Regions from separate parts of the Gloeothece verrucosa PCC 7822 genome, predicted to be linked through region 2. Evidence: predicted binding sites of a transcription regulator. Region 2 holds the regulator's gene; the other holds the start of a gene.
What was found. The regulator NtcA, encoded in region 2, controls nitrogen genes in cyanobacteria. The targets are predictions, from matches to a motif close to TTTGTANCNNNNGNTACAAA.

Region 1: CYAN7822_RS19230 (CmpA/NrtA family ABC transporter substrate-binding protein) is a predicted target of NtcA. The motif match lies at 7,927-7,946, and genes of this name have one in related genera.

The regions. Positions count from the first base shown of each region.
Region 1 is NC_014501.1:4,330,240-4,342,759, reverse strand. Features, by position in the region: gene CYAN7822_RS19255 (PAS domain S-box protein) at 1-1,018, opposite strand, end outside; gene CYAN7822_RS19250 (Uma2 family endonuclease) at 1,682-2,278, shown strand; gene CYAN7822_RS19245 (nitrate ABC transporter ATP-binding protein) at 2,322-3,329, opposite strand; gene CYAN7822_RS19240 (ABC transporter ATP-binding/substrate-binding protein) at 3,362-5,359, opposite strand; gene ntrB (nitrate ABC transporter permease) at 5,402-6,244, opposite strand; gene CYAN7822_RS19230 (CmpA/NrtA family ABC transporter substrate-binding protein) at 6,370-7,695, opposite strand; gene CYAN7822_RS19225 (NarK family nitrate/nitrite MFS transporter) at 8,207-9,721, shown strand; gene CYAN7822_RS19220 (riboflavin biosynthesis intermediates N-glycosidase) at 9,828-10,265, shown strand; gene CYAN7822_RS19215 (hypothetical protein) at 10,329-10,655, shown strand; gene CYAN7822_RS19210 (hydantoinase/oxoprolinase family protein) at 10,803-12,520, shown strand, end outside.
Region 2 is NC_014501.1:4,822,590-4,835,109, reverse strand. Features, by position in the region: gene CYAN7822_RS21525 (Uma2 family endonuclease) at 1-580, opposite strand, end outside; gene fabI (enoyl-ACP reductase FabI) at 773-1,549, opposite strand; gene ntcA (global nitrogen regulator NtcA) at 1,781-2,458, shown strand; gene CYAN7822_RS21510 (DUF3084 domain-containing protein) at 2,483-3,991, shown strand; gene CYAN7822_RS21505 (pre-16S rRNA-processing nuclease YqgF) at 4,019-4,417, shown strand; gene CYAN7822_RS21500 (MDR/zinc-dependent alcohol dehydrogenase-like family protein) at 4,434-5,387, shown strand; gene CYAN7822_RS21495 (GMC oxidoreductase) at 5,606-7,180, opposite strand; gene CYAN7822_RS21490 (cytochrome c oxidase subunit 3) at 7,352-7,957, opposite strand; gene ctaD (cytochrome c oxidase subunit I) at 8,075-9,772, opposite strand; gene CYAN7822_RS21480 (cytochrome c oxidase subunit II) at 9,832-10,800, opposite strand; gene CYAN7822_RS21475 (DUF2231 domain-containing protein) at 10,867-11,505, opposite strand; gene CYAN7822_RS21470 (DUF2231 domain-containing protein) at 11,502-12,002, opposite strand.

The sequences.
Region 1 (12,520 bases), 490 kb from region 2:
GAAGGGTAGGGTCTTCGTTGGGCAATTCGACAAGATGATGAACAGTAAAAATCGGTTGTCTTGTTTGCATGACTCGTTGAAAAGGAGATTGTGCATTAGAAATACTATTTCCCTCCTCATCAAAGATTTTCCAGGCTAAAATATTGTAGGGTTTAAGCATTTTGGCTAAAGAAATTCCTAAGACCCGTTCGGCCTGTTCACTGGCTAAAATAATGTTTCCTTGGGAATTAACCATCATAATTCCCACAGGACTGGTTTCCATAATGCGAGCTAACAAATCTATCTCTCGCCGCAAAGCTTCTTCAAGACGCTCACGCTCATGAATTTCTAAGCGTAATTGTTCATTAATGTTTTGTAATTCCGTTGTCCGTGCTTGCACTCGGTCTTCTAACTGTTGATTTAGCCTAGTCAGTTGTTCTTGTGCTGCCACTTGTGCGTTACTTTCTTCTAATTGCTCAATCCTTGACTCTCCTATCCCTAAAAACAGAATGGCTCCCAATAAATCAATAATTATAGCCGCAAAAATTGTGTAAGTTCCGGCAATCAAAAAGGGAGCGTGAATTTCAGCTAGGTCTTTTTTGACCATAAGGCCCCACTGTAATTGAGCGAGTGGTTCATAAGCGGCTAAAACTTTATCTCCACTATAGTCTAGTCCTCTAAAAATTCCCGACTTGCCCGAGAGAGCTTGCAAAAAGGGTTCGGACTCTTTACTTTTGACTGACAGAGAGTGAAAATGTTCACCATTAGGATGTTGATGGGGAATCAAAAAAATAATTTGCTCGTTGTCTCTTTTGAATAGGGTCAATTCCCCTGTTTGAGCTAAATCATTAAATTTTTCATATCCAGCTATCAAGGTATCTAAGGTCGTTTGAGAATTTTTGGTATTTTTGGCGATAGCTTCGATTAATCGACCCTGACTTTGCGCTGTTTCAATTAACCGTTGTTTCTGCTGCTCTAAGGCGGCTTGATATAAAGTATAAATACCGATTCCTGCGACAACCAAAGAAACTGTCGTCATATTCAGAATTAATAAGCCCAATCGCCGACGGTAGTTCATGTTGAATCAGGCCAATTTTGACCAAAAAAAAGCTATGTAAAAAAGAGCGATTCCAAAAGGAGCCGCAAGGCGGTGTTGGTCTTTGAGATTGAGAGAGGCCGCTAAAGATTGCCATGATTGGCTTGATTCTTTCTCTATTAAAAAAGAATCTTAAGCAAGACTAGCGATCTTAATTCTGGTTAGGGTATTTTGTTTTTATACTTTATGGTGGTTGGTAAGTGGTTCTTAATTCTAGAATAACCTTTTTTGTGAAAAATCAGGGAGTATTTCTACCCTAAGAGGGATTGATTGACAGCAAGTATGGATAGTCAAAGTAATGGCGGCTTAATGGATCTTTGGCGATTACACTTGCTCATCCAGAAGCTTTTAACCTTTTTCAAGCCATGTATCGGTGATTACAAGCAATATATGAAAGATTAACTGAGGCCGCGAACTTGTTGGCAACTGATTTCTGATTACTGATTTCTTCTGCCGCAATGACTTCGAGCTATCATAAATAGTAAACTCTCAGGCATTTAAGTTACCTGTGTTCCGAGAGCCGGTGTTTTCTGTTCGTTCACTTCCCTTTTTTTGACCAGAACTTGGGAGGTGTGCAAGAAGTCTAATGAGTTAGAGGTTAATCCAATGCAACTAAAAACCGAAAAACGCTACTACACCCCAGAAGAATATCTCGAATTAGAAGAAGCCGCCGAATATAAAAACGAATATCTTAATGGAGAAATTATTCCGATGGTTGGAGGAACAACTAATCACAATAAAATTTGTTTGAACATTTGTCGTAACTTTCCTTTAACCATTGATAATCAAGATTATGAGGTTTTTATGGAGGGTGTACGATTATGGCTGCCTGAGTATAACTTTTATACCTATCCTGATGTGATGGTGATTAAAGGTCAACCTATCTATCATGGCAAAGGAAAATCCAATGTTACCAATCCTCAAATTATTATTGAAGTTCTTTCTTCCTCGACACAAGGTTATGATCGAGGAGATAAATTTCAATATTATCGTTCCCTTCCTACCTTTCAAGAATATATCTTAATTGATCAATATCGCTATTTTATTGAGCAATATATTAAACAATCAGACAATCAATGGACAATTAACTTTTATGGGGGAGAAAATGCCGTCTTAAAATTCGCTTCAGTTGACTGGCAAATTTCCCTACAAGAGGTTTATCAACGGATCGACTTTGAAGCCGCAGAAGAATCAAATTCCTAAGTCAAACTCCGGCTCCCATAGACCATGACTTTTCCCCTATTTCCTATTTTAATAATTCAAGTGGCGTATTAGTAGAAGGTTGAGAATGTTTGGGAATAAATGTCTGCAATAATCCCCATCCCATCAGACCCGCAAGGGCAATTCCCCCCACAATTCCCGCCATTTTTAGGTAAAATTTGGGTTGATTTTCCGATGGTGTTTCTACTTCAGTAATAGGGTCTTCAGAAATAGCACAACGATGATAAAGAAAATCTAACGCAGAGTTACGCAGTGCATAATAATTCGGGTCTTGTAAAATTTGGGCACGGACTCGGGGACGAGGAAAAGGAATATTGAGTATTTCGCCAATTTTGGCGGCTGGTCCATTGGTCATCATGACAACGCGATCGGCTAAAAATAAAGCTTCATCTATGTCATGAGTAATCATCAGCACAGTTAAGCGATATTCGCGCCAAATTTTTAGGAGTTCTTCTTGTAATTCCTCCTTAGTAATAGCATCTAAGGCCCCAAAAGGTTCATCGAGAATTAAAACTTGGGGACGAATTGCCAAAGCGCGAGCAATGGCCACTCTTTGTTTCATCCCGCCTGAGAGTTGATGAGGCTTTTTTTGGGCGGCTTCTGTCAAACCCACCATTGATAAATATTCTTCTACGCGAGCAATTTTTTCGGCTTTAGTCAGGTGAGGATAAACCGAATGAACGGCTAAATAAACATTTTCAAAAGCTGTTTTCCAAGGCAAAAGACAATAATTTTGAAAGACCATCATGCGGTCCGGTCCCGGTTGTGTGATCAGTTTGCCTTGTAGCCGCACTTGTCCTTCTGTGGGCTGATTAAAACCCGAAACCATGTTTAAGAGAGTGGATTTTCCACAGCCAGAATGGCCGATCAAACACAGAAATTCCCCTTCTTGAACCGTCAAATTAATCTGATCTAAAACCGTACAAAAACCCTTAGCAGTTGAATAGACTTTAGAAACATTATCAATCAGGAGAAAAGGCGAGAACGTGTTCTCCTTGTGTTGTTCCGGTTGACTGGTGGTGAAGGTTTGCATAATTAATTCTAAAAAACTCAGGCATAAACAATTTAAATGGTTGCAGGTTCATCGAGGAGAATTTCTTCTACGGTGAAGTCTCGATGAAGGGTTAGGCGTTGTAGATAACCAAGGGGATCATCGGCATTAAATACCATCCCATCAAACAGTTGAAAATGACGGCGATCACTTTCGAGATCGGGTAATCCCAATTCCCGACAAGCTTGACCATATAAATCCGGACGGCGTACCCGTTCCAGAATTTCTACCCAGTTTCGCGGAAAAGGGGCATATCCCCAACGGGCAAGTTGGGTCAAGATCCATAAACCCTCAACCCGTCCAGGACAATTGCTTCCGTCGACGTGGAATTGATGGAAACGCCCCTTTAATTCTGGCAGTTCTAGCTTACCCCGATGATAGGAATCGATGAAACCCGGACAGATAACTGGCGGTAAAGCCCCAATATATTGAGGTTGACTAAGTAAGTTAAGAATTTCTTCTCGATTCCGTCGATCATCGCAATATTGACAGGCTTCTAGTAAGGCTTTCACTAGGGCAATGTGGGTTTCTGGATGCTTGGCCACCCAGTCCTCACGAACCCCTAACACTTTTTCGGGATGTCCTGGCCAAATTTCTAAATCAGTGGCGATCACATAGCCCAAACCTTCGTAAACCGCCGCATTATTCCAGGGTTCACCCACACAGTAACCTTCGATGTTACCGGCTTTGAGATTGGCTATCATTTCCGAGGGAGGAATAACGACGAGAGAGACATCATGATCCGGATCAATTTCTCCAGAAGCCAGCCAATACCGTAACAGCAAGTTTTCCATCGAGGCCGGATGGACCACCCCAAAACGATGAACCCGATCTTCACTGCGGTCCAAAACGGCTTTTAAATCTTTTAGCCTATTGACTCCCTGTTGGCCATAGTGGTTAGCAAGAGTAATTGCATTGCCGTTGCGGCTGAGGACTAAGGCAGTAATGATAGGAATAGAAGGTTTTCCTCCTGCACCGATAGTCATTCCTAGCGGCATACCGGCCACCATCTGCGCGGCATCTAAGCGCCCTGTGACCACGCCTTTAGCAATGTCTTTCCAACTGGTTTCCCGGCTTAAGGTGACTTGTTCTAACCCGTGTTTTTTGAAAAAGCCTTTTTCTTGGGCCACGATTAAAGGGGCGCAATCTGTTAGCGGTAAAAAGCCTATATTGAGGTTGATTTTTTCTAAGCCATGACGGGCAATTGCCACTCCGGACACCTGTCCGACTTTCTGGGTGGATCGCTTTTGCTGGTTGAGAAAATAGACGATTTCGTTACGGAGGTTGTAATACAAAGGATGCTTAACCACTTCTAAACGCTGACGGGGACGAGGGATAGGAACCTCTAAAATTTGTCCGATATGCGCTTCGGGACCTGTGGTTAACATGACTACCCGGTCCGATAGCAATAAGGCCTCGTCTACATCGTGAGTAACCATAATACAAGTGAGGTGATTTTCTTGGACAATTTGCATTAATTTTTCTTGCAAATTTCCTCGGGTTAGGGCATCTAACGCGCCAAAGGGTTCATCTAAAAGTAAAACTTTCGGGCGCAGGGCTAAGGCCCGGGCAATGGCTACCCGTTGTTTCATCCCTCCAGATAATTGTGCCGGACGTTTGTTAGCCGCCTGTCTTAGTCCCACGAGATCGATGTGGTGTTCGATGATCCCTCGTCTTTCTCCTTTGGGTAGGTCCCGTAAAACCCGGTTAACGCCTAGGGCAATGTTTTGTCGGACACTTAGCCAGGGAAGCAGGGAATAGTTTTGAAAGACTACCATGCGATCGGGTCCGGGCCCTTTGATTTCTCTGCCTTCGAGTATGACTCCTCCACGAGTGGGGCGATCTAATCCCGAGATGAGGTTTAAGAGGGTGGATTTTCCACAGCCTGAGTGACCAATGAGTGAGATGAATTCTCCTTTTTGGATTTTTAATTCTATGTTTTTTAGGGCGATGTATTTTTCGCCGTTGGGGAGGGGAAATACTCGGTCTATGTGGTCGATTTCGAGGAACATGGGTTATGTTAAATTAAGATTTTTTTGAAGGGCGCAAAGGGGTTATTTTTGTTCTTCTGGGACGATGAGGTTACCGATAAATCCGACCATTCTGTCTAGTAAGAGGCCGACGACTCCGACGTAGATTAGGGCGAGTATGATTTGTCCTAGGCGTGAACTGTTGTAAGCGTCCCAGATGAAAAAGCCGATTCCGACTCCTCCGACTAACATTTCTGCGGCTACGATGGCTAACCATGATAAGCCGATTCCTATTCTTAGTCCGGTGAAGATGTAAGGGACGGCGGAGGGGATTAATATGTTAAAGAAGTATTCTATTTTTGAGAGTTGTAAGACTCGTGAGACGTTGCGATAGTCTTGAGGGATTTGTTGTACTCCTACGGTGGTGTTGATGATGATTGGCCAAATTGCTGTAATGAATATTACAAAGATGGCTGATGGATCGGATTGCCGAAAGGCGGCTAAGGATATGGGTAACCAGGCTAAAGGGGGAATGGTTCTTAAGACTTGAAATATTGGGTCTAAGGCATCGTACATTAACGGACTTGCACCGATCAGAACCCCTACACTAATTCCTACTAGCGCGGCTAGGGAAAAACCTATGCCTACCCGTTGTAAACTGGCTAATATTTGCCAAAATAAGCCTTTGTCTGTGCCGCCATTATCATAAAATGGGTTAATAATCAAGGGGTTCCAAGTCTCTTTTAAAACCGTTAACGGAGAAGGTAAATTAGGGTTTTCTCCTGAACAAAGGATTTGCCAAATTGTTAAGAATATCCCCAGAGCAATAATAGGGGCAATAATTTTTCTCGGAGATTTGTTAAATAAGGCGACTAAGGAAGTTAGCCAAGGGTTTTTCTTATTTCTAATTTTTAGAGTAGGATTCATTTTTATTTAGGCAACAGCAAGTAAGTAGGTAGACTCCCAATAAAGTTAACAGTGAGATTGGGGAAAGGGGAAGGGGGAAAGGGGAAAGTACCAATGACTAATGACTAATGACTAATGACTACTAACTAAACCTTTTTAATTTTCAGAGATTTTAAATACTCTTCGGGTTTTTCTGGGTCAAATTTCACCCCATCAAAGAAAGTTTCAACCCCCCGAGAAGGACTCTTAGGAATATCGGCTTCAGCGACTTTAAGTTCAGAAGCGGCTTCTCGCCATAAGTCTTCGCGGTTAACTTCATCGACTAATTTTTTTGTATCGGTATCGGCGGGAATATAGCCCCAACGAATTTCTTCTGTTAAAAACCACAGATCGTGACTTTTATAAGGATAAGAGGCATGATCTGACCAGTATTTCATTAATTGAGGAAAGTCTTTTTTGACTTCTCCTGTGCCATAATCTATCTCTCCTTTAGACCGTCCGATAATATCGGCTGCCGGTACTTTTAACCATTTATCTTGAGAGATAATTTGACACATTTCTTCTCGATTCTCTGGCTTATCGCACCACTGCTGTGCTTCCATGACGGCCATGAGAATTGCTTTGGCGGCTTTAGGATTTTTATCGGTCCAATCTTTCCTTAATGTTAAGGCTTTTTCCGGGTGATCTTTCCACAGTTCACCGGTGACTAAAGCCGTATAACCGAGTTTTTGATTGACTAATTGAGCGTTCCAAGGTTCCCCAACACAAAAGGCTTCCATGTTGCCGACTTTCATATTAGCAACCATTTGCGGGGGCGGCACAGGAACCACAGAAATGTCTTTATTCGGATCTATACCTCCTGCGGCTAACCAATAGCGCATCCACAGGTCATGGGTTCCCCCAGGAAAGGTAACAGCCGCTTTCATTTCTTTGCCTGAAGATTTGGTTTTACTCAGTGCCGCTTTCAGGGCTTTAGTATCGGTTCTTAATTTTAAATCTTGATAATTATTTGAAACAGAGATGGCCTGACCATTGACATTGAGTCGGGCTAAAAGATACATGGGTACCGGTTGCTTGGTTTTGGTGATGGTTCCCAAGGTCATTAAATAAGGCATAGGACTAAGGATGTGGGCCCCATCGATTCCTCCTCCACCAGAACCGAGTTCTAGATTATCGCGGGTGACGGGCCAAGAGGCTTGTTTTAGCACTTCTACCTCGGTCATCCCATATTTATCAAATAAGCCTTTTTCTTTGGCAATAATTAGGGGGGCTGCATCCGTTAGGGCAATAAATCCTAATTTGGCTGTGGTGACTTCTGGTCCGTCTTTTGTCCCTGTTGCTGAAGCCGCTACAGGACTTGAGTTAGTGGTGGTCGTTTCGTTGCTAGGACTGCTACAGCCATGAATAATTAATGTGCCTGCTGCGGTTGCACCTGCTGTAATGATGAATTTTCTTCTCGATAATCTGGTCATAGGGCTTTACTAGGGATTTGGACAACTCACACTGAAGCAATTTAAAACTTGGTTTAGCTAACCAATGGGTAATCTAAAATTGACATTCTTGCATCGAGAGAACTGTAGTTTTTGTAACAAAGTATTGCGGTCGATGCGTTTTTTACATAGATGTGTTGCATTTTGTTAAGAGAGCCAAATAGATGCAGAAAAAGAATTGCGTTTATGCAATTAACCCATTATTTATAAATTTTTGTAACAAAAGATACGAAAGCTCGAGAAAAACAATGTGATTCTTATTAAGTAAGAGAGGCAAAAATAATAAATTTTTTCTCTTATATTTAGGCTCTGCTTTAGAACCAAGCACTAAAGAGTTTAGGGTTATTAACTTTAGTAAAAGGAAGCGAAGGATATTTTTAAATGTCGGAATATATATAAATTGTATATGACCTAAAAAATTAGCAATTTTTATTGATTGAATTTACATAAGTTATACAGCACAAAGCTAGAGTTTGCTTAATGGAGGTAATAAATGCTCAAAGAAATGTGGCAGTTGCGAGGAAAATATAAGATATTACATTTGAGTTGGTTCGCCTTTTTCCTCACCTTTGTTTGTTGGTTTAATTTTGCGCCTTTTGCTACAACTATTGCCAAGGATTTAGGATTAACGCCTGAGCAAATAAAAATCGTAGGAATTTGTAACTTAGCGCTGACCATTCCGGCTCGTATTATTATCGGAATGTTATTGGATAAATTCGGGCCGAGGATCACTTATAGCTGTCTGTTAATGTTTGCGGCTGTTCCTTGTTTGGCGACGGCTTTCTCTACAAGTTTCGATCAATTGGTTTGGAGTCGCCTATTGATGGGCATCGTCGGCTCAGGCTTTGTGGTGGGAATTCGCATGGTGGCTGAATGGTTTTCCCCTAAAGAGATTGGTATTGCTCAAGGAGTTTATGGCGGTTGGGGCAATTTTGGGGCTTTTGGGGCAGAGTTTGCCCTCCCTATGATTGCAGTTAGCACAAGCTTTATGGCAGGAAGTGCTTCTAACTGGCGTTTGGCTATCGCTTTAACCGGCATTATCGCGGCAGTTTACGGAATTATTTATTACAACAATGTTCAAGATACACCCCCCGGTAAAGCTTATCGCCGTCCTAAGAAAAATGGCGCGATGGAAGTCACCAGCGCTAAGAGTTTTTGGGCAATGATTATCATGAATTTTGGCTTAATTTTCGCCTTGGGTTTACTCGCTTGGCGCTTGGAAATGGTCAAATTCTTGAGCGTTAGTCAAATGTATCTGGTTTGGGCGTTGTTGGCTGCTTTATATGCTTATCAAACTTATCAAGCTTGGCGCGTTAACCGCGAAGTCCTCAATGGTGGCAAAACTTTCACCCCTGAGCAACGTTATAATTTTCGTCAAGTGGCTTTGCTTGAATTTACTTATGTCACCAATTTTGGCTCAGAATTAGCGGCTGTTTCCATGCTTCCGGCCTTTTTTGAAAAGACTTTTTCTTTAGATCATCATATTGCAGCCATGCTGGCGGCGAGTTATCCTTTCTTTAATTTAATTTCTCGTCCGAGTGGCGGTTTAATTTCCGATAAATTCGGTTCTCGCAAATGGACTATGACCATTCTCAGTGCCGGCATAGGGGTAGGTTATTTATCGGCTCATTTTATTAATGCGAGTTGGCCCATTCCTTTAGCGATTGCTGTTACAATGTTTTCGGCTTACTTTGCTCAGGCCGGTTGTGGGGCGACCTTTAGCATCGTTCCTCTGATTAAAAAGGAAATTACCGGACAAATTGCTGGTAATGTGGGTGCTTATGGGAATTTCGGCGGTGTGGTTTATCTGACGATTTACAGTTTAACGGATGCGACGACTCTATTTACCACAATGGGTTTGACAGCAATGGTTTGTGCTTTTATGTGTGGTTTCTTCCTTAAAGAACCCAAAGGATCTTTTGCTGACAAACTTGAAGCCGAACCTCAATATCAACTCGATGGGGTTCCTGTAGAAACTGACCCAGATTTTCAAGTTAAGCGGCTTTAAACCTTAAATTTCCCCCTTAATACCTTGATATATCTTCTCGGGTGGGCAGTCGCTCACCGGTTTTTTTTGTATTATAAGATAATACACTTATTTTTAGCAAAAAACTATGGCAATTTATTTTTATAGTACCCGTGAACAACCTTATGGGTGTTTTTCAAACTTTTCTCAACACGGTTTCGAGTTAGAAGGTTTTTGGTGGCCCACTTCTGAACATTATTTTCAGGCCCAAAAATTTCCCAATCATCCTTGGCAAGATCAGATTAGAAAGGCAAAAACCCCTAAAGATGCGGCTAAGATGGGACGGGATAGACGCTATCCTTTACGAAGTGACTGGGAAGAGATAAAAGATGAGATTATGAAAAGGGCAGTATGGCAAAAATTTACCACTCATGCTGATATTCGGGAAATTTTGTTACAAACTGGAGATGAATTAATAGTCGAAAATTCTCCCATTGATTATTATTGGGGATGTGGTGCAGATGGCACTGGAAAAAATCGCCTAGGAGAAATTTTGATGGCTGTGCGGGAAATTTTACGCGCTTAAGATCTTGAAAGAGAGCAATTGCTACAATTATTTAAGAGTTATTTTTATTTTTGAGTATAACTTATGTCAACTACAAGCCTTACTCATCCCTTAGATTATCTTATTGTTAGACGGGAAGGCGCAACGTGGTATTTTAAACCCGGCACTCGCATTTTTTATAATCCTCAAAATGTCCCTGTATCTTTGGCATTAGAAGATAGGTTGCATCGGTTTGGATTACAGCCAACTCAAATTATGATTGAATTATTTCGCTTGAATGGGGGTAAACCAGGATATTATCTAGTTAATCTCAGACAGAAGCACTATTACTACTGCGGATTAACTTGGAATGATATTAAAAGTACATTTAATAATTTAGGAATTGGCGCAAAGGAGTCAACGGAAAAATAAGTTTAAAGTTGATTATCAATAGTTATTAGAACAAACAATAGAACGTCTTAGCGAAGAAACAAATGGTAGTGCGGCGACTTGGTTTGCAAAAACCATTGCCAATTTATAACAATAAAAGCCTTAAAATACAAAAGTTACTTAAAAAATATGCTAAAATTATTTGCTGATAGAGGCGGCACATTTACCGATATGGTCGCGGTAACAGATAATCCGTCAATTATAGACAAACTCTCAAAACATCCTGACAGATTTTTAATTGTTCCTCTTGCTAACCATCAGTGGGTGATTGTCTATAAATTACTTTCAGAAAATCCTGAACAATATCAAGATGCAGTCATCCAAGGCATTAGAGATATTTTAAGCCTGGCTAAAAATGAACCCATTCCTACCGCCGAAATAGAAGTGGTAAAAATGGGAACAACTGTAGCGACAAATGCGCTATTAGAAAGAAAAGGCGATCAAGTGGTTCTTCTAATTACTAAAGGATTTAAAGATGCTTTACGAATTGGCTACCAAAACCGTCCTGATATTTTTGCCCGTCAGATTATTTTACCCACGATGCTTTATGAAAGGGTGATAGAAGTATGGGAACGTTATGATGCCAACGGAAATGAATTAAGTCCTGTCAATATTGAACAAGTTACCAAGGATTTACAATCAGCTTATGATAGTGGTATTCGGAGTTGTGCCATTGTTTTAATGCACAGTTATCGCTATCCGAATCATGAACAACAAGTAGCCGCTATTGCCCAAAAAATCGGCTTTATGCAAATTTCTATCTCTCACCAAGTGAGTCCATTAATGAAATTAGTAATGCGAGGAGATACCACCGTAGTTGATGCTTATTTAACCCCAATTCTACGCCGCTATGTTAATCAAGTGGCCGGTCAATTACCGGGGATCAGATTAATGTTTATGAAATCAGACGGGGGTTTAGTGGATGCCCAACAATTTCAAGGAAAAGATAGTATTTTATCGGGTCCTGCTGGCGGCATTGTCGGTGCAGTCCAAACCAGTTTAAGGGCAGGATTTGAAAAAATTATTACCTTTGATATGGGAGGAACTTCCACTGATGTCGCTCATTTTAAAGGGGAATATGAACGACAATTAGAAAACGAAATCGCCGGGGCGCGGATGCGGGTACCGGTTTTAGCTATTAATACTATTGCTGCCGGCGGGGGTTCAATTTTGTTTTTTGATGGGTCTAGTTTTCGGGTCGGCCCGGAATCTGCGGGGGCAAATCCTGGTCCGGCTTGTTATCGTCGAGGCGGCTCATTAGCGGTGACGGATGCTAATGTAATGTTAGGCAAAATTCATCCTCAATATTTCCCCTCAGTTTTTGGCATTGATGGCAATTTACCGCTAGATAAAGAGATTGTCATCGAAAAATTTAGCCGCTTATCTCAGGAGATTAATAACCATTCTACACCTGAACAAATTGCCGCCGGATTTATTGCCATTGCCGTCGAAAATATGGCCAATGCGATCAAAAAAATATCGCTACAAAGGGGTTATGATGTCACTCAATATACCCTTTGTTGTTTTGGGGGGGCCGGGGCACAAGTTGCCTGTTTAATTGCCGATACTTTAGGCATGAAAAAGATCTTTCTTCATCCTTATGCGGGGGTATTATCGGCTTATGGAATGGGATTAGCTGATGTCAGGGCCATTAGAGAGGGAGGAGTAGAACAACCTTTAACATCAGAATTAATTCCGCAATTACAACAGTTAATGAAAGTATTAGAAAATCAAGCCAGAACAGAACTCAACCGCGATGAAACCATTAAAGATGAGCAAATTGTGCAAAAAGTCAACTTAAAATATTTAGGAACCGACTCGACTTTAATGGTGGATTTTGCTGATGA
Region 2 (12,520 bases):
TATTCATATCTAAGACAAAACCTACCAGTAGAGGCTCTCCGGTGAGCGAAGTAGGATTATCTAAACATTCCTCGGTTTTATCGCTACGGTAAATATAAACCTGGCGATTTTTCCGGTCAATTAACCAGCCTAATTTTACTCCTAAAAAAATCCACTCTTGCATTTTTCGTTGTAAAGAAACAACCGAATCACTAGGAGAACGTAATTCTACAACAAAATCCGGACACAGAGGCGGGAACTTGATTTTTTCTTCGGGAGTTAAACTATTCCAACGGTCTAAAGTGAGCCAAGCGGCATCAGGATTCATGGGGTCCCTAGAGGCTCCTTTGATGCGAAATCCGCCACTAGAATCAAAAGCCATTCCAGTCCCATCTTTTTCTGTCCAATTATAAAGTTGGGCACTTAAACTTAAATTCCGATTACTGGTGTCTCCTCCGGCTGGGGTCATAATTAATAAATCTCCGGTTTTTGTATCTCGTTGAATAACTAAATGATCATTGATATCACACAACTCAAACAACTGATCATCATCAAGTTTAATAGAAGGAGGCAAAGTGATTACTAATGGATTTGACAGCATAAACAATTCCTCAGTTATTAGTTATTAGTCATTGGTCATTAATTATTAGTTATTAGTTATTAGTCATTAGTGGTTAGTCATCAGTCAAAGTCGTCTAGCTATCATTAATGAGGGATTAAAGCTCAGTAATTGAGAATAAAATTCAAGACTAAAGACTAATGACCAAGGACTAAAGACTAATGACTAAAAAAATTACATTCCCATGATTTCGTAACCAGCATCCACGTAGATAATTTGTCCAGTAATGCCACTCGATAAATCACTACACAAAAAAGCCGCCGTATTTCCCACTTCTGTCTGAGTGACAGTACGTCTTAAAGGGGCAGTTTTTTCTACATGATGAATCATATCTAAAATACCGCCCACCGCAGAAGAAGCCAGAGTCCGGATCGGTCCGGCAGAAATCCCATTGACGCGAATGTTATGAGGTCCTAACTCAGCCGCCAAATAACGAACACTCATATCTAAACCGGCCTTAGCAATGCCCATCAAATTATAATTAGGAATGACTTTCACTCCCCCTAAATAAGTGAGAGTGACAATACTGCCGCCTTCTGTCATCAAAGGTTTAGCGTATTTAGCCAAACGGGTTAGAGAATAGGTACTAATTTCTAAAGATTGCTGGAAAGCCTCCCGAGAAATAGCACTAAAATCTCCGGTTAAACCCTCCTTATCGGCAAAAGCCAAACAATGGATCAAAATGTCAAGCTTTCCCCATTGATCAGCGAGGGTTGCAAAAGTTGCCTCAATCTGTTCTTGATTCTGTACGTCACAAGGCACAAATATGCTAGGATTGAGGGGTTCTACTAACTCTCGCACCTTTTTTTCAAAACGTCCTTTATCATCTGGTAAAAAGGTTATACCAAGATTGGCTCCGGCTTTGTGTAACTGCTGGGCAATCCCCCAAGCGATGGAACGATTATTGGCAATGCCTGTAACAAGCGCGTTCTTTCCGTTTAAATCTAACATAGTGGTTCAAAGGGTAAAATTTCTTGGCCGTAAGTTGAGAGCGTCAAAAGGGATGGTTATAATCTTTGAATGTATGCCTTCATCGAGACTCACACCCCCCATAAAACCATTGTTAAACAAAAAGTCCCTAAAAATTTTGCCAGTTGGCTAGGAAGTGTGTTTAATATTTATTAATTTAAGACTCGATTAAGTCTCAAAGAACCTTTTATTTTCCTCTCTGTGTTAAGTGTGATGGATCTATCCCTGACTCAAGATAAACCTTTAGCTGCAGTCTTTCGTCGCATCGGTGGCGGTAACTATCCCCCTGTCGTAGAATCCTATGAGAGAGGAAAAACCATTTTCTTCCCGGGTGATCCGGCAGAGAGAGTTTACTTTCTGCTCAAGGGGGCTGTTAAACTCTCGCGAGTTTATGAAGCCGGAGAAGAAATCACAGTAGCCTTGTTGCGCGAAAATAGCGTATTTGGGGTACTATCTCTCATAACAGGAGAACGCTCAGACCGGTTTTATCATTCTGTGGCCTTTACCCCTGTAGAATTACTTTCAGCACCGATTGATCAGGTAGAGTTAGCCCTCAAAAATAATCCTGAATTATCGATGTTAATGTTACAGGGATTGTCGTCACGGATTTTACAAACCGAGATGATGATTGAAACCTTAGCTCACCGAGATATGGGTTCTCGGTTGGTGAGTTTCTTATTAATTCTGTGTCGAGATTTTGGTGTCCCTACACCAGATGGCATTCGAATTGATTTAAAGCTATCTCACCAGGCGATCGCAGAAGCCATTGGCTCTACCCGAGTCACTGTTACTCGTCTATTAGGAGATTTGCGACAAGAAGGCATGATTTCAATCCATAAGAAAAAAATTACTGTTCATAATCCCGTCGCTCTGAGTCAACAGTTTACTTAACTCTATCCAAGAGCAGTTACAATCATGACTAGCGCCTTTATCCTAATTACAGCAATCCTGATTTTAGGAGGGTTAATCGCTGCATTAGGAGATCGCATAGGAAGCAAGATCGGCAAAAAAAAGCTGAGATTATTTAATCTGCGTCCTCGTCAGACAGCAGTGCTTGTTACTATTGTAACAGGGATAGCCATTGCAGGTTCAACCTTGGCGTTGTTATTTAGTTTAAGTAAGTCTCTACGTCAAGGCGTTTTTGACCTGGATAAATTGCTCAATGAACGTCGAGATGCCATTAAAAAACTTGAAACCAATTTACAAACCGTTAAAGAAGAGAAAACCTCTATAGAAAAAGAATTAAATATCGCTCAAACTAAACAGACATCAATTCAAAAACGTCTTTCTCAGCTAAATAAAGATTTTAAAAAATCTCGAAGTCAATTTGATCAAGTATCGAGTCAATTAACAATTTTACGCTCGGATATTCAATCTCTATTAGAAGAACGTCAAGATCTGGTGGAGCAAAGGCAAAAGTTAACCCAAACCATTGAGAATATTCAAAAGCAAGTACAAGAAAAAGATCAACAATTAACTGAACGAGAAAATAGCCTAGCTCAACAAGATAAAAAACTTGCCCAACAAAATCAACAATTAACTCAACAAGATCAAATTATTGCCGAAAATCAGTCTCGGATTCAACAATTAGAAAAAGCGAAAAATAAATTACAAAACCAAATTAAGCAACGTGATAGTAAAATTTCTTTCTTAGATAAAGCCATCGCTCAAAAAGATGAAAATCTGAAAAGTCGAGAAGAAAAATTAGGAGAATTAGAAAATCAGTTGGCTTTTCTGAAACGAGAAGTAGAAGTCTTAGAACAATATTATCAAAATTATCAAGACTTACGGGAAAGAAAAATAGCAATTCTTAAAGGACAAGTTCTATCTTTAGGAGCATTTCGCTTAACTCGACCTGAGTCTGATACAATTATCAAAGTGATCGATCAACTTTTACAAGAGGCAAATAGAACCGCCATAATGGCCACTCGACCTGAAAGTAAAAATACAGATGAAAGACTGGTAAAAATTACTAAAGCTCAAGTGGAACAATTAATTCAAACCCTAAAAGATGGGGGAGAATATGTGGTCCGAATAATTTCAGCCGGCAATTATGTTTTAGGAGAACAAGAAATTAGAGTCTTTGCTGATGTGGTTCCCAATCAAAAAATTTTTGACGAAGAACAAGAAATAGCGGCTGTATCTATAGATTCAGGAAATTTGACCGAAGAAGAAATTCAAAAAAGATTAGATATTCTCTTATCAGCCGCTCAATTTAGAGCCAGGAGACAAGGCATTTTAGGGACCATTCAAATTGGAGATGGAAGTTTAACAAAATTGGTTCAGTTTATTCAACAAGTTAACAGCAGTGAACAACCTTTAGATGAAATTCAAGCAGTTGCATCTGAACCCACCTATACCGCCGGACCGCTAAAACTTCGCTTGGTTGCCGTCCGAGATGGTAAAGTGATTTTTAGCACTTAAGTCATTGGTTAATAGTAGGTAGCTCCGATGATTTTAGGATTTGATCCCGGTAGAGATAAATGTGGTGTGGCGATTATGGGAAATGACCGTCAGATTTATTATCATGAGGTAGTAGAATCAGATGGCGCGATCTCGGTCATAAACACCCTATTTCAACAGTATCCCATCGAATTATTAGTCATGGGAAACCAAACCACCTCTAAAACTTGGAAGGCTAAACTAGAAACAGAATTAGCCGAGTCTATTCCTATTGTGATGGTAGATGAGAGAAATAGCTCACTAGAAGCCCGTGATCGCTATTGGGAAATGTATCCCCCCAAAGGGTTACAGTGGTTTATCCCTCAAGGAATGCGGCTTCCTCCTCGTCCTATTGATGACCTGGTGGCTATCTTATTGATAGAACGCTATTTAAATAAAACACCCTAATAATAAAGAAAATTATATGAAAGGACTTTGGCTAGAAAACCAACAACTTCACCTGCGTACCGATATCCCAACTCCTTCTCCTCCATCTGGTGAGGTTTGTGTACGAGTTTTACGGGCAGGAATTTGTAATACTGATCTAGAATTACTCAGAGGTTATTATCCCTATAAAGGTGTTCTCGGCCATGAATTTGTCGGACTGGTAGAAAACGGACCCGAACATCTGATCAATAAACGGGTAGTAGGAGAAATTAACGCCAGTTGCGGTTATTGTCGTTTTTGCCGCACAGGACAACCGACTCACTGTGAAAATCGCACGGTTTTGGGTATTGTTAACCGTCATGGGGCTTTTGCGGATTATCTGACTCTACCAGTTACTAATCTTCATCCTATCCCGGATTCGATCACCACTGATGCGGCAACTTTTACAGAACCGGTGGCGGCGGCGTTGGAAATTCAAGAACAATTGTCTATTACTCCTAATGAACGGGTTTTAGTGGTAGGAGATGGCAAATTAGGGCAATTAGTCGCTCAAACCCTGGCTTTAACCGGTTGTGAACTATTGGTCATTGGTCGTCATCGGGAAAAATTGGCACTATTAGAAGCCAGAGGCATAAAAACCGGGTTGAGTGAGGCGGTGAGTGATAGGGCGTTTGATATCGCGGTGGAATGTACCGGCAACCCTGAAGGGTTTAGTCTGGCTCGTCGTGCCTTGCGTCCTCGTGGTACGCTAGTGCTGAAAAGTACCTATGCCGGCAATTTAACCCTAGATGCTTCTTCTTTAGTGGTGGATGAAATTACGGTTATGGGTTCTCGTTGTGGTCCTTTTCCTAAAGCTATTGAATTACTCGCAGCCGGAAAAATTGATGTAGAGGGGTTAATAGATGGGCGTTATCCCCTTAGTGAAGGAAAGGAAGCTTTTGAAGCGGCGCAACGTAAAGGCGTGTTAAAAATTTTATTGGAGATGAGTTAAATTATATATTGTAAAGCTTGAGATATTAACAAAATATGAGTATCTAGAAGTAACTTCATTTAGGTTCAAATAAATCTAAAATATCATCAGATAATGATGCGTTAAAGTCACACAATAAAAATAGGATGCCTTAAGAAAACATCCTACAGTTAATAATTCTTTTAGCCTGCTATGCTAAGGCTTTGTTCGGTTGGCCCCCGCCCTTATTGGGTAAGGGATTATTTCAAGCGTTCAATCAAATGATCTCCCACTCGCAGCGCATTAGCAATAATCGTCAAAGCCGGAGTCACACCAGCACTAGACGGGAAGAAACTCCCATCAACAATATAAAGATTATCCACATCATGAGCGCGACAATTGATGTCTAAAACCGATGTGGTGGGATCTTCCCCAAAGCGGCAAGTGCCACACTGATAAGCCACCACTTGAATCGGAGTTTCACTGCGCGGGTAAACCCCCCAAGGAAACAGAGAATTATCCGAACTGCGATCAATAGCTTTGAGAACATCCATCCAACGATGAATCAGGCGATCATGAGCTTCTGTATTATTCGGAGTATAATCCAAACGGAGCTTATCCCCCACTAGCTGCACGCGATTATTGGGATCAGGTAAATCTTCCGTCTGCAACCACCAACCAATAGAATGATTCGCCAATTGCCGCAACCCAAAACCCGGCATCAACTTCACCAACAGCGACAAAATCGGCATCGCCTCAGTGGGCAGCATATCTTGAACGATATTACCAGTATTTTGAATATGACCCATCGGGGAAGAAAAATCTTTATCTCCCCAGTAAAAATCATTCACACAAATGGTCTTTTGAAACACACTCTTATTCGGTGCAGAACTAAATTGCACCATCACCGTATTCAGGTGTTTCATAAAATTTCGTCCCACCTGATCCGAACGATTCGCTAATCCGATAGGATGCTTTTCACTGGCAGATCGTAGCAACAAAGCCGCCGAATTAACCGCGCCACAAGCTAACACCACAATATCGGCGAAAAATAAATAAGACTGCCCACAAATTTCCGCTTCTACGGCCTTAACTTCTCGTCCCGAAGAATTGGTATGTAAACAGACCACCTTAGCCTTAGTTTTTAGGCTCACATTCGCATATTTTAACGCCGGTAAAACGCCCACTTCTTCAGAATTCGTCTTAACATCAGCCCGATTAAGAACAGTCGTATCCCCTTCGATATTAGGACTTTCAAAGAAATTATGGCGATTATTTTGCTTAATCCCTAAAGGCAGATGAAACGGATGTAACCCTTGCTTAGAAATCGCCTCACAAATTTCTTGCATCCGAGGTTCATGAGTTACCGGCTGATGGGGATATTCTTGGGTGCGGGGTGGGTCGGTGGGGTCTTCACCGCCTTTTCCATGAACATTGTAAAGCTTTTCGGCTTCGGTGTAGTAGGGTTCAAAGTCTTGATATTTCAGGGGCCATTCTGGTGAAACTCCATCCTGATGTTGAACTTTTTCAAAATCCCGTTCCCGCATCCGCAGTAAAGCCGCGCCGTAAAACTTGGTACTTCCCCCTACCCAATAGTTAATGTGAGGACGAAATCGATCTCCTGAACTGTCGAACCATTCCTCATCGGCCGAGGGAAGGTCACTTTTAGCCACCATATCCATCGCATTCCAACGTTCATTCTCATGAGGCGATAAGTCACCCCGTTCTAGGATGAGAATTTTTTTGCCGGTTGGTGCGAGTTTTTGGGCTAATGTTCCGCCGCCTGCTCCGGTTCCGACGATAATTACATCGTAGTGTTGATCGTCAATTATCATAGTTGTTTCCTGTCAGTTATTAGTCATTCGTTATGAGTCAGGAGTCATCAGTCATCAGTCATGGGTTAACCGTTATTAATTCTTCGGGGTATTTTTAACGATTAACTTCTCTTTGTTGACTGGGGTCGGGAACTCGTTCCCGACTGTTGACTGTTAACTGTTAACGATTCTTTATTGCCATAAATAAAGAAGGATAAATAAAATAATCCAGATGACATCGACAAAATGCCAGAACAAAGAAGTCGCATTAATTCCGAAATGACCCCTGTCATAGTTGCCCGGAATAAAAGAACGCATCAACATAATTCCTTGTAACAGAATGCCGCTTGCTACGTGCAACCCGTGAAAACCGGTCAATAAATAAAACATTCCCCCGAAAACCCCCGAGGTAAAGCCGAACTCAAGATGGCTCCATTCAATGCCCTGACCTACTAAAAAGTAAGTCCCCATCGCCATTGTGGCCACTAAAAAGACACGAAATCCTAACAGATTTTTGCGTTCGAGAAACTTTTCGGCTACGTAGATCACGCCGCTACTGGAAACCAAAATTACTGTATTAATAGCAGGGTCTTTAATCTCCAGTCCAGAAACTCCAGGCGGTAACCAGTTAATCGCCGTTGTTTTATAAACAAAATAGCCTATAAAAAAACTCAAAAATATCACACTTTCCGAGAGCAAAAACACCACAAAGCCGAACATACTATTCGCTTCTTCATCGTGGTGATGTTCAAGAGTTATCGGTCGCTGTAAATGTTCAGTTGTAATGATAGAACTCATGATTTGATCCTTAGTTAAAGCCGATAAGTACCTGGACAAAAATAAACAACAAAAATGGATAAGGTGGGCAAAAGTTTAACGTTTTAAGCAACTTTGCCCACTGGATCGGATGACAGCTTATTGGGCTGGTGAAGCGACTTCTGTAGAGTGAGACTCAGCCGCCTGACCTGGAGTGGCGATCAAGGGTTCATTTCTCCCATATCCGTAGGGTTCACTGATCACTACTGGGATTTCTTCAAAGTTTTCATGAGGAGGAGGTGAGGGAACCAGCCATTCTAAGCCGATGGCCCGCCAAGGATTAGCTGGTGCTTTTGGACCTTGTATCCAAGAACTGACCATATTGAAAATAAACGGCAGGGTAGACATCCCTAATAAAAAGCTTCCCACACTGGCTACCACGTTCCAGTTGGTGAATTCTGGGTCATAGGAGGCCACGCGGCGCAACATTCCTTGTAATCCTAGGGGGTGCATGGGGAAAAAGTTGAGGTTAGTGCCGATGAAGGTTAACCAAAAATGTAATTTTCCTAAGCCTTCATAGTACATCCGCCCTGTCATTTTCGGGAACCAATGGTAGAGAGCGGCATATATTCCCATCGTCACTGTACCGAAAAGAACGTAATGGAAGTGACCGACGACAAAATAAGTATTATTAACATGAATATCCACAGGCACGGCGGAGAGCATGATCCCCGTAATGCCAGAAAAGACAAACATGATCAAAGCCCCCAGAGCAAACAACATGGGGGTATTGAGCCGCAGTTTACCGCCCCAAATGGTCGCTACCCAGGCAAATACTTTAATTCCGGTGGGGACAGACACACACATGGTAGTGAGCATGAAAACCAAGCGCATCCAAGCGGCTGTTCCACTAGCATACATATGGTGAACCCACACAAAAGCACTGACTGCGGTAATAATCAGGGATGAAACGGCTACTACCTTATAACCGAATAGGGGTTTACGAGCATAGACGGGAAACAGTTCCGAAAAAATGCCAAAAACCGGCAGAATAATCACATAAACCGCCGGGTGGGAATAGAACCAGAAAAAGTGTTGAAATAGAACGGCATCTCCTCCCTTGGCAGGGTCAAAAAAGCTGGTTCCTAGGGTCACATCGAATAGCAGCATCACCGCCCCGGCTGTGAGTGCCGGTAAGCCGAAGAGTTGGATAATTTGAGCGGCGAATACGGTCCAAACAAAAGCCGGCATCCGGAAAAAGGTCATCCCCGGTGCCCGCATTTTAACAATGGTGGTGACAAAATTGACCGCCCCCATGATGGAGGATACCCCAGAGATAGCAACCGCTAAAATCCAGACGGTTTGACCATTAAGCCAGAAACCTGACGGATTTTGCAAACTCACCGGCGGATAAGACCACCAGCCGGCTTGTGCCGAACCACTGGGCAAAAAGAAACTGGCCATGATCAGCGTACCCACCACCGGAACCATCCAGAAGGCAGCCGCATTCAGACGAGGAAAGGCCATATCTCTAGCCCCAATCATCAGGGGGACGAGATAATTAGCCAGACCGAGTAAAGAGGGGAATGTCCACAGAAATAACATAACTGTGGCGTGCATCGTGAACATCCCATTAAAAAAGGTTCGTTCTACCAAATCGGCTTCCGGGGTGATTAATTCTCCCCGAATGACCATCGCGAATATGCCACCGATGAGGAAGAAAAAGAAAGAGGTAACGAGGTACTGTATGCCAATGACTTTGTGGTCAGTGCTAAAGCTGAAGTATTGCTTCCACGCTGCACCCTTTTTGTGATGAGAATGTTGATTAACAACGGTTTCTATATGAATTTCTGTCATGTCCTTTTGATCCTATACAGCGAGTAATCACTCTTTAATTCAACTGGGTTGAACTTTGTCTAGTCGTGATAATTGACTACAGGAGGACTTGCCGGTGCGACGGAAGGCCAGCCAGCTTGAAACGGTTTGTTTTTGTTGGTTTCTTGTTCGTACTCGGTAGCCGCTTGATTGGTTGCCGGAGTTGGTGTGAGAGTTGCTGCGGAGTGAAGCCACTTTTGATAATCCTCAAGGGATTCCACTATTACATTGGCCTGCATGGTGGCAAAATAAGTGCCGCTAAATTGAGAATCTCTCAGCCGATATTTACCGGTCCGGATGGGGGTAAATTCAACGTCTAAAGGATGGGCGGGAATAATATCTTGTTTGATGCGAAAGGCAGGAATATAGAAGCCGTGCAATACATCATCCGATGTTAAAGCTAGACGAATCCGTTTTCCTTCGGGTAAATGTAATTCTGTGCTACTAACCTTGCTATTGGGATATTTAAAAACCCAAGCCCATTGTTTAGCCTCTACTTCGATTTTTTCCACCGCTTCAGGAGTATTGGCGGTTGTAGCAGCCATCGCCGACTCCATTTTTATCGGTAAATGGAGATGTCCTAACCCCATGTTGGTTTGAATTCCCATGTCTATGTAGATTTGGTAACTGTAACCAGCTATCCAAAATACGAGCAAAATGGGGATGGCTGTCCAGATGATTTCTAGGGTAACATTCCCTTCAACCGGGGGCCCGTCGCTGTAGTCGTATTTACCCGCCTGTTGGAAAAACACCGAATACATGACTGTTCCGGTCACCCCAAGAAAGATAAAAGTCCCTAAAGTGACTAAGAAACTAAATAAATTATCCACTAATAAGGATTCGGCGCTGGCTTGTGGGGGTAGCCAAGCGTAGGATAGTTGTCCTATCCAGATACTAATCGCCATTAAAATTACGGCGATCACACCTAACATCAACCACCTAGAGGGAGGAATCTCAAGTTTATGGTGATGGTGGGATGAATTATGTCCCCCCTTTGACTCCTGTGACATACTAATAACCTCGTATTGATGAGTTAACCGTTATTCGTTAACAAGGAGACGGTTCCTATCACGTCTCTAAAAATGAACATTTTCGCTCAATCGCAATAATCCATCGGCGCTATGGTGAGCATTTTCGCTCAATCGCAATAATCCACCGGCGGTATTGTGTACCATAAACTCGGCCGCCAGTTGGGCCCCTAGGGTTCCGTGAACATACATCAGAAACATAATCCCGAGTCCTGCTGCCAGATAGCCCCACTGCACTTGTTGTAGTTCATTTTTACGCCATAAGTAGCGCTGAAATCCTCTCCAGATGGCCATCCCCACCATGAAGGCTAACAGTAGCACGCCGCCAACCCCATGCCACAGCATCGTTTCCATTGCTTGCAATCCCCAAGCACTTTTAATATCGGTGAGGGGGTCTGCTAACATGATTTCATAAAATCCTGCCGCTACTGTGGCAAAGGTAATGATAGCCGCAGCGACCATGTTATACCAACCCACATCAAAAAAATTGGAACGGGCCACAGGAATCGCTAAAAACTTGAAGATGGGTTTTTTAAAGGGGAAAAGCACACCGACAATATCGAAGAGAACCCCCATGATAAATAGACCAAGAGTTAAATGAACTAAGTTAGGATGAATGGGAATAGCATAAGGCAGCCCATTAGGCCCTAATTGTCCGCTTAACTGGTCAATTAGTTCAGAATTCATTGTAAAATTCCCTCCTTGACAGCTTCAACAACTTTCACGGTATGTAATCCATAAACCCAAACCAGTTCATCGCCTAAATAAATCTGAAAGAACACCAAACTGGTTAAGAATAGTCCTACCCCTAAATAAGTAATAGGAATTTTATTAGGATTGCGTGAACGAAGGATGTAACGCCAAGCGGTAATGGCAGCAATAATCCCTGAAAGTGACCAGCCGATCAGTGTATGTAAATTGAGGACGGGTTGAACTACTTCATAAGGTTGTGCTAAACCGGCTTCTACTTGCCCAAAAATGATCGCGACGAAGATGGAAAGTGTGGCAAAACACATATTCCACCAACTTACTTCATAAAAGGAAGATTTGCGACTAAAATAGCCTATCAGATCGCAAATAAAAGCAAACAAAACCATTGCTATTACAAAGTGAACAACAATGGGATGTATTGTGTCTGGATAGGGTAAGTTGTGATCGTTTAAAGATGGAAAATACTCAAGCATAGTTTTTGTAAAGGTAGTAACAGAGTTGATTCTTATCTACTTCCTCTCTTCTTAATTTATTAAAATAGCAGGAGTCTTTTTGTTCTTTTTTATACGGAAATAATCTTTATTTTTTACTCCTTTTTTGACCTTTTGTCAAACTTATGATTATTTTTCTTGAGAAGTTATAAGCGGGTAAAATTATCGTCATTAGTCTTTAAATCCCTTGCCTGATAAGTAATTTCACTGTATTTCAGTGTATTTAATTTTGCGGGAATTTGTTGATGTGAAAAAAGCCTGTAAACCGATAATAATTCGTGGCTCTTTTTGGTAAAGACTTTTATCCTAGCCCAAAGCTACCTCCCACTGAGATTTCTTTATAATTTCTTATACTCTATTTAAATTGACATATTTACATATATCTTAATGTAAAATTAGTTACATTTTTGAGTTTTTATCCCTAAAACTTTAGATTGAGAAAATGTTCAAAACGAACAATTTTTTCGGATTCTTTTGCCTAGAGAGAAAAGAGTTAAGAA